2 regions of the Oceanicoccus sp. KOV_DT_Chl genome follow, and region 2 is predicted to be linked to the other one. Evidence: riboswitches for the same ligand, from Rfam matches in the RefSeq annotation. Region 2 holds a riboswitch; the other holds the start of a gene.
The links. Region 2 has a riboswitch for cyclic di-GMP ahead of UNITIG_RS23510 (VPLPA-CTERM sorting domain-containing protein). Riboswitches for the same ligand answer to the same signal wherever they lie in the genome.
Positions count from the first base shown of each region.

Region 1: it holds a riboswitch for cyclic di-GMP, as region 2 does, so the genes downstream of both, UNITIG_RS21830 (hypothetical protein) here and UNITIG_RS23510 (VPLPA-CTERM sorting domain-containing protein) in region 2, are expected to answer to the same signal.

Region 1 covers NZ_FQLF01000007.1:131,652-136,073, reverse strand. The annotation lists gene UNITIG_RS21840 (HD-GYP domain-containing protein) at 1-918, opposite strand, end outside; gene UNITIG_RS21835 (nitroreductase family protein) at 1,201-1,773, shown strand; cyclic di-GMP riboswitch class I at 1,950-2,033, shown strand; gene UNITIG_RS21830 (hypothetical protein) at 2,132-2,629, shown strand; gene UNITIG_RS21825 (bifunctional transcriptional activator/DNA repair enzyme AdaA) at 2,626-3,504, opposite strand; gene UNITIG_RS21820 (lysophospholipid acyltransferase family protein) at 3,672-4,262, shown strand; gene UNITIG_RS21815 (PQQ-dependent dehydrogenase, methanol/ethanol family) at 4,421-4,422, shown strand, end outside.
Region 2 covers NZ_FQLF01000002.1:1,072,229-1,076,650, forward strand. The annotation lists gene UNITIG_RS08735 (SDR family oxidoreductase) at 1-770, shown strand, start outside; cyclic di-GMP riboswitch class I at 1,828-1,956, shown strand; gene UNITIG_RS23510 (VPLPA-CTERM sorting domain-containing protein) at 1,982-2,533, shown strand; gene UNITIG_RS08745 (putative quinol monooxygenase) at 2,610-3,014, opposite strand; gene UNITIG_RS08750 (alcohol dehydrogenase catalytic domain-containing protein) at 3,179-4,213, opposite strand; gene UNITIG_RS08755 (ThuA domain-containing protein) at 4,254-4,422, opposite strand, start outside.

The sequences.
Region 1 (4,422 bases), on a different contig from region 2:
TGCTTCCAACGATGAACGGCCTTTCTTGTAAACCCGTTCGCTGGTTATAGCGTCGTAAACATCACAAAGTGTCACGATACGGGTAAAGTCAGTGATCCCTGCAGCTTTGATTTTGCGCGGATAGCCAGTGCCGTCCAGCGCTTCGTGATGGCTGTAGGCGACATCCACCGCGCCGTGGTAAACATCTTTATGGGCAATCAGAATATCTCGACCATGTTGGGCGTGAAACTTCATGATGTCGAATTCTTCGTTGGTTAGCTGGCCCTCTTTGTTGAGTACTTCGTTAGGCGTACGCATTTTTCCAACGTCATGCAGCATCCCGGCAAGCCCCAGTTTGTTGAGGTCTTCTTCACTTGCGCCTAAATGGCGACCAAAGGTAATTGCCAGCAAGCCGACATTGACGGAGTGTTCCGAGGTGTACTCATCTTTTTTTCGAATTTTGGACATCCACATCATGGCATCCGGATTGCGCATGATACTCGATACACATTCCGAGACGCTGGATTTAACGTCTTTAATATTGATACCTTGGCCGAGCCTGACATCGTCCATAAAGGAACGCGTTAATTGGGTTGCGGTAGAGTGGGCGGCGCTTGCGCGAGAAAACTCTTGTTTGTTAGTCGCCGAAGTGGTGTAAGGTTTCACTTTAGTTTTGCTGCTTTTTACACTACTAGTCCGCTCCTCGGCAGCGGCCCAAGTGTCTTCATAGCCCTCGACGTAAACAAATTCGCAATGTTCTGCGATAGTCTCAATTTCTTCCAAACTGGTAATTTTAAAACCCTGTAAAATAAAAGGCGTTTCTAACCAAGGGCGGTCTAATTCGGAAACATACATCCCCACCTTTAAACCAGATACTGGAATGGGTGTTTTTTTGTTTTCCTGAATAGTGCGGCCGGGCCGGACAATGGTTTTTTTCACAGGTTTGTTACTGCTCTTGTTATGAGGGCTTGGCCCAGCGCCAATGAAAATATTTGCATCTTATACTTGCTGGTAGCTAATCAATCTTCTTAGTTTAGCTAATGGTCTGCTAGACGCCAGAATAATTACCTTAAAGCAGCTTGCAATAGGCAATAGTACTTACGATTTCTTCTAAATTAAGTTGCTGTTGGTACTAACAAATTCTAGTTACTACGCACTGCCGACTTGTTGCAATACGCTATAAACACTAATATGCACGGCAAAATTGTCGAGAGTTAAAATATGGATGCACTAACGCTATTACATGGTCGCAATTCAGCACCAAGGTTAACCGAGCCAGCCCCTGAGGGCGCTGAGTTAGCGTCGATGTTTAAAGCCGCTTTTCGTGCACCAGACCACTCCTGGCTTAGACCCTGGCGTTTTTTAACCCTGCGCGGTGAGGCGCGTAACTCGCTAGGAGAGTTATTAGTAACAGCTACTCAGGCTAGAAGGCGGGCTGCGGGGGAGGCGCCACTGTCAGCAGAAGAAATGGTTAAACTGGCTGCGAAACCGTTGCGAGCGCCCCTGATTATTATTGTTATCGCGGCCATAAAGGCGCACCCCAAGGTACCTGCGGTAGAGCAGCTGATATCTGCGGGTTGTGCGGCCCATAGCCTATTGCTGGCGGCGCATGCACAAGGATATGCAGGTGTATGGCGGACCGGTGATAATGCTTATGATGACATCGTTAAAGACGGGTTAGGAATTGCAACAACAGAGGAATTGGTCGGCTTTGTATATTTGGGCAGTGTAGATGGCAACTATAAACCATTGCGTGAATTAGACCCTAGGGACTTTGTCAGCGAGTGGCCTTGAGGGGGCTGCAATGCTTGGATCACCGCGGTATGGGGATTTAAGTACCGGATCGATGCCTTGTCGGTCTTGCCCGCTTAGTACTATTACTTATTGACCCGATTGCGTTAAATGGCGAAACTAGCGAAGTTTTAAGGCATTGTATGCCAACTTGCAATATGAAGCCCGTCTCTTACGGCTTCTCGAAATGGCAAACTCGGGGCAACCCGAGGACGCAAAACCAGTGCCCAGCTGATATAGCTTAGGGTCGAACGGTTACCGAAGGAAGTGGTAGCACTATAAACCACACTTCTTGATCAATGTCTGCTCAGCCAATTATATTGGCGGCGACGTAACGTTTAACGTTTGAGATTATGAGTCGATGGCTATCAGTAGTGAAAATACTTCACCGTCAATTTTCAATAAACTTTATCAAAGTAGTAAGCAGCCGCTACTGTACAGTTTGCTATTGTTGGCAGCCGTGGTACTGGTCGCTTCAGTCAGTAATTATTTAAGTGGTGATCGTAATTTAGATGTGACCGGTGCTGACGCCGTTTTTTTACATCGTGACTTTAGCAGAACACCTTTTGCGTTGATGGATGCTTATGATGCTTGTGTTTATGAGGCGCAATCTAAATTGGGTAACAGTTTGTTGCGCAGTGAAATTCTACCACTGTCTACTCGGTATAATTACGATCGTAATAGCTATAAAGTTGTATTGGATGTCGATGTTGGCACAGTCCACGAGTGGCTAGATGCTCATATCTATTGTGATATTGATCCCGAAGCGCAAGAGCTGAGTTACTACAAAGAGATATACCGGGGCGAACCTTCATTATTAGCCAAAACCATGAGCATGTTGGGCGATTTGATTAATTAACACTCGTCAACTTTAAGGCTAGCTTCCCAGCCTAGCATCGCTTTTTTGCGAATAGGGTTCCAGCGGTAGTGACCTAATTCCCCCATTCCCTGGATCACCCGGTGGCAGGGAATCAGTAATGCTATGGGGTTTTTTCCGACAGCACTGCCGACCGCTCTGGCCGCAGTAGGTTGGTTGATCGCCTTGGCAACCTCGGCATAGCTAGCGACAGCACCCGATGGAATTCTCAGCAAAGCTTCCCAAACCTTGAATTGAAACTGGGTACCATTAACCCATAGTTTCAGCGGTGAGGATAACGGTCGTGGCGATTTTGAAAAAACCTGTGTCACTACAATTGCTGAGCTGGCTTGGTTTTCTTCTAATATCGCTAACGGCCACTGGCGCTGTAACGCCTCTAACAAATATTCTATGTCTTGAGGTTGTTCAATAAAATCCAGCCGATGAATGCCGCGCTCAGTCAGTGCGATAAAACACAAACCAAAGGGGCTGGGATGTACTCCGTAGATAAATGTTATGCCATTGCCACCGTTTTTTATTTCGCCCGGCGTTACGGCATCCAGGCTAACAAAAAGATCGTGCAGGCGGCTGCTCGAGGACAGGCCGCTATCGCCAGCTGCTTTCAATAGACTGGCACCATCCAGTAATCTACTCCGGGCCTGTTCCCGGGTGAGATATTGCAAGAACTGTTTTGGACTGACGCCGGCCCATTCTGTAAAGACTCGTTGGAAGTGGTATTCGCTAATCGCACAGTGCTTGGCAATAGCGGCTAGTTCTGGCTGTTCGCCCTGGTGCTGGTCGATAAAGCGCAAGGCATTGGCCACCAGTTGATAGTGGCGTTGCTGCGTTTCTAGCTTGTTGTGCTGTAGGGATTTCATTCCGGATACAGTAATCCCTGAAACAAAAAATGACCACCCGATAATTGCTATTTTTTTGCTTAGGCAGTCAGGAACCAGAGAAATAGCAAAATGAGGGTGACGATAGCTCAAACACTGTTATAATTTTGATACAACAAAAATATCAGCTGCACTGATTTTATTATGGCATCGAATATTACAGAACTAAAAACAACGATGTTTCTCACCCCGGTAATCAGCACAATCTTTCGGGTGTCTCTATTGTTATTTTAAAATTAATCGGATGGCGGGTTAGTGGTGATAAACCTAGCCAGCCTAAATATGTACTGGCTGCGGCCCCTCATACTAGTAACTGGGACTTCGCTTTACTGCTATTAGTGTGTTTTAGTCTTCGTCTGGACGCACATTGGATGGGCAAAGATGATATTTTTATGCAGCCATTCAAACGTCTAATGATTTGGTTGGGTGGGATTCCCATTGATCGCAGTAAAAAAAATAATGTTGTTGAACAGATGGTAAATTATTTTCAGAGTGTTGATAATTTAATTGTTATTGTGCCGCCAGAAGGGACGCGAAGTAAAGTTGAGCGTTGGCGCACGGGTTTTTATCATATTGCATTGAATAGCGAGCTGCCTATAGTGTTAGGGTTTATCGATGCCGCAAATAAAAAAGTTGGCTTCGGTCCTGCCTTTGTTCCCACCGGTAATGTTGAACAGGATATGCAAGATATTCAGTCTTTCTACCAAAATTTTCAGGGTATCAATCCTGAAAATTTTTAGTGGTAGTCTAATTCTATGCTTGGGGACTTTTTTAGGTCGATATTTTTTCTCTCCCGGTTACCCTATTTGTCATTAAAGTGGTAACTTTTGGTCATTGTTTGCAGACATTGATATCACTAGTATACCGATCAATGATTTTACCTATATAGAGGCTGTTTGT
Region 2 (4,422 bases):
TAAAAGAAAAGATCGACGCCGAAAATTTACCCGTTAGTATCATTAAACTGGATTTAGTCGATCCCGCCACTATCAAAACCGCTGTTACTGAAATCATGGAAAAGCACGGCCGTATTGATGCACTGGTGAATAACGCAGGGATTGGCGGCGGTCGCGCCGTTGAAGAAACACCACTGGAAGAAGTCCGGGAAATTTTCGAAACCAATTATTTCGGCAACGTCAGCGTGCTGCGCGAAGTCACGCCCATTATGCGCAAACAAAATTCTGGCCGTATCGTCACGGTGGGCTCATTGGCAGGCCAGGTTGTTATGGGCTGTCACGCTCACTACTCTGCATCCAAGTGGGCAATGGAAGGCTTAAGCGAAGCGCTCGCCATGGAGATGGCGGAGTTCAACGTCAAGGTATCAATTATCGAACCCGGTGTCGTGTTAACTCCAATTTGGGCTAAAGGTAGCTTACCTGAAGGTGAAACGCCTTACCGGAAAACACTGGATCGTTTAGCGCGGTTTTTTATGTTTGGTCATACTCGCCCGGCGATGCCGGATGATGTTGCCAGCGCGATTGCACACGCGATCGAATCGGACAAGCCCCATTTCCGTTACCCAGTAGGGCCTGATGCCGTTGAGACCGTCGCTGCCAAAAACAAAGTCAGCAATGATGAATGGATGGAGATTAACTGCCTACAGGGTGAAGAGTTTAATGAAAAAATGGCTAAGCTCGTGGGCGTTGATTATTATCGCGGCGAACTGAATTTTCCTAACGCAGAATAAACAATCAATGCGGTTGAATAACCATCAACCGCACCCTCGTTTAACTAATACTTGTCCGCACTAATCAACCTACTCTTTAACGCTGCCACTAGTGCAGCGTTAAAGTAGTCTCTTCGTAGAATGGCACTTACTTTAATCCCTCATACCCACAAAGGGCCCTACTGTCTGGAACAATCACCTACTCGTCATGCGGTTACTGACGGTGATGATATTCAGCTGAATAAAATCAGAGCCACTGTCAAACCATCCAACGAAGGAAAACGCAAGCTCGTCCAGCACCAAAGGGCTGGAGGACTTCCAAAGCAGCTTTAATATGCTATTTAATGGCGCAAATAATGGGGAATTGATTATCGATTTATAGCAGCCAGGGCCGCTTTAGGGACTAGAAAGGAGCAAAATAATCACTGTCTCAGGCAGGCCAACAACCTCTCAGCCAATACAGCCCCAAATCAGGGCAACAAAGGAATAAAAAATCAATTTGTGTCGATATTTATTACAGAACAGCAACATTGACACCACTAGAAATGTCAAAGTAGCACCAAAACCTTCCAGCCACCCTAAATTAGCCCAACTTTTAGCCACTCACTTAAACTTTGCTTCAAAGTACCCACTAATCCAAGCTAATAGTTATAAAAAAAACTCTGATATGCTTATTTTTGATAAAAACACCGTCTGATCCAGGCCAAAATGGGACCTATCGAAGCCACCGTTGAACGAACAGGCTCAAGATAATAGTTAAGCCACAAATTCGAACAAAATTAAAATCAATCTATCCGGTTTTCTTTGTCAATAAAAACATACTTGACGGTTTTTCTTACAGATTAAGTCGAGATCTGGGCCGCAAAAACTGCTCTACTCACGAACTAAAACATAAGCACCTGTTTTTATTAGCTATTTAATACTTGGCACCATACTTGTATTAACCAAAGCAAGATACGAGGAAAGTTGACAGTAATCGGGTTTTAGATTGGTGCTATAACCAATCTATAAATGGAATTAAAAGGACTAACCCGTATCTGATAAGAAGAAACGTTATTCAAACTAATAAAACTAAATTGAAGGCAAACGCCAAACCTGTCGTGAGGCAGGGACGGAAAACCAAGGGTCTTAAGAATTAGGTGGTCAAGCATAATGGATAGCTTGCAAAACAGGGATCAGTACCTAAGTAAGACAGCCGGTTACCCTTCTCGAGAAACCTCGAGGATATAACAATGAAAAAACTATTATTAGCAACTGCAATCGCTGTAACCGCTGCACAAGCAAACGCTGCAGTATTCAATGTAACTGGTACTCTTTCTGGTGCAACAAACGCGCAAGCAACTATCGTATTCAACCCTGCCGCTCCTGCTTTGGTTGGTACATTTGACGATTCCGATGGCTCATTCAGCTTCTCAGTTGAAGACTACGACATGGATATCATTATCGCTCCTGGCTTGAATGCTCTTGTTGAACTGTCTGCAATCACTGTTACTGGTGACGGCGCAGGCCAAATTGGTGGTGCTGCAACCGTTGATAATTGTAGCGGATCATTCGAAGCCGCGGTTTGTCCTGGTGTTGGCACTCCTCCAACCTCTAATACCTACACTTATTCTTTTGATGGCTCTGTAGGTACTATCACCAATGATATTAATGGTGGTTTCAGTGGCGGTGGTAACACTTTGACTTATAGTTTTGAGACATCAGAAGTACCTGTACCAGCTGCAGCTTGGTTGTTTGGCTCAGCTCTTGTAGGTTTGGCGGGTATTGGCCGTAAGCGTAAGTAATTTTCGCTTCCCGGTACTCCCATAAAAAAACCCGCTTCGGCGGGTTTTTTTATGCACATTGAATAACGCTATTGCCTCAGTGAAAAGCTTTCCACCAACCCTTAACCCCAATCGGAAAAGCCAACGCCTGTTTTTTAACGGCTGCAGAAACACTCGCTGATACAGCTTGTTCCGCAGCGGGCATAAGTGGCGAAGCATTGGCAACAGGGTCAAGCGACTCCAGCCTCAAATCTTCAATACATGCGACAAAATCCTGCATATAGCCTTCATGATGATCGCTCGCCTGATGCTCCCAAAAATCCTGATTGGTTTTATACGACAGCAAACAATAATAAAATCCTTCTTTCTCACCACGCCAATATTCATAGCGTAAACAGTTGGGCTCAGTGGCATGAGTAATACGGTACATTTCTTTCATGACATTTTCAAAATCGGCTTCCTTGCCTGAAAATACCTGTATATGAGCTAATAGTGTGGCCATATTTCCTTCACGCCTGGTTTTATTATTTTGCTAGCTTTTCTCGCCGGATCGCTTCCCGCTTTCGCGCGCTATTGCTCAGGATAAATCTGAAACACTATAAATAAGCCAAAGTTATCATCGACTTGATCGGGAATGACAAGAAAAAGAGAGAGCTATCACTACCCCTAGCCGATTTTAGTTAACACCTTGCACTGATTACTGGGTGTTTTTAATGCTTCGAACGCATCAGGCAAGTCATCAAGACCTATCACATCAGTAATCATCGGCGATATATCAATCCGTTTATCCGCTAACATCGCTATCGAGGTTTCAAAATCATCTTTGGTATAAGCAATAGCAAATTGAATATTCAGCTCTTTAATCAAACCGAAAAAGGGCATGATATTGTCTGGCTGTTCACAAACACCCACGGGAATAATTTTTCCACCGTAAGGTGCCATTTCCATGCATTGCTGCAATAAACCGGGAGCACCCACACATTCGAAAATAATATCGGGAGCTGCACCTGTGAGATCACTAAACTGAGTTAACAAACCTTCCGCACCTGCGGTTAAATCAGGTTTTATCACATGGTTAGCGCCCATTTTTTTAGCTAGCTGTGCTCGTGAATCTGCCAATTCACTAACCACCACATCGCGAGCACCAAAGAATTTAGCCCACAGCGCCACCGTCAGCCCTATCGGCCCCGCGCCCATTATTAATATACGACTACCTGCTTTTAAATCGGCAACGCGAACCGCATGCAAACTTACCGCCAGCGGCTCAACCAAAGCGGCGGTTTTTAAATCCAAACTGTCTGGCAGCAAAATAGTTTCACGGCAACCTGTGGTCACGTACTCGGCAAAACCACCCTGGTCATCAACGCCGGATACTTTTTTATTCATGCATTGAAAAAACTGGCCGCCGGCACAGGCTAAACATTTACCACAGGCAATAAAAGGCAAGGCGCAGACTCTATCACCTACTCGCCAATCACCCTCCGCCTCTTTGCCGACCTCAGCAATTTCACCAACGTATTCATGACCTAAAATCTGGCCGCAGCAGGCGGTCGTTAAACCTTCGCGAGTAGCATGTAAATCAGTGCCACAAATCCCGCAGTACGACACTTTCATCACCAATTCGGAGGATGCTGGCGCCGGGTCAGCTACCGATTCGACACTGAGTGGTTTACCCACCTCTTTAAACACAGCCGCTTTCATGGGTTAATCCTTCATTTATTAATGGTTAAGATAGTCAATGTTAATGATTTTTTGAGCGCGCCCAACGTTTTGCTTCATCGCTGGACACCCACTTAATAGCATTACTCAGCAAGCGCTGAAAATCCAAATTTTCATAAGCAGACTGGCTATCACCACACTGCAAATACACAATCGGGCTATTGCGGTAGTGCTTTATCCAGCCGATAAGA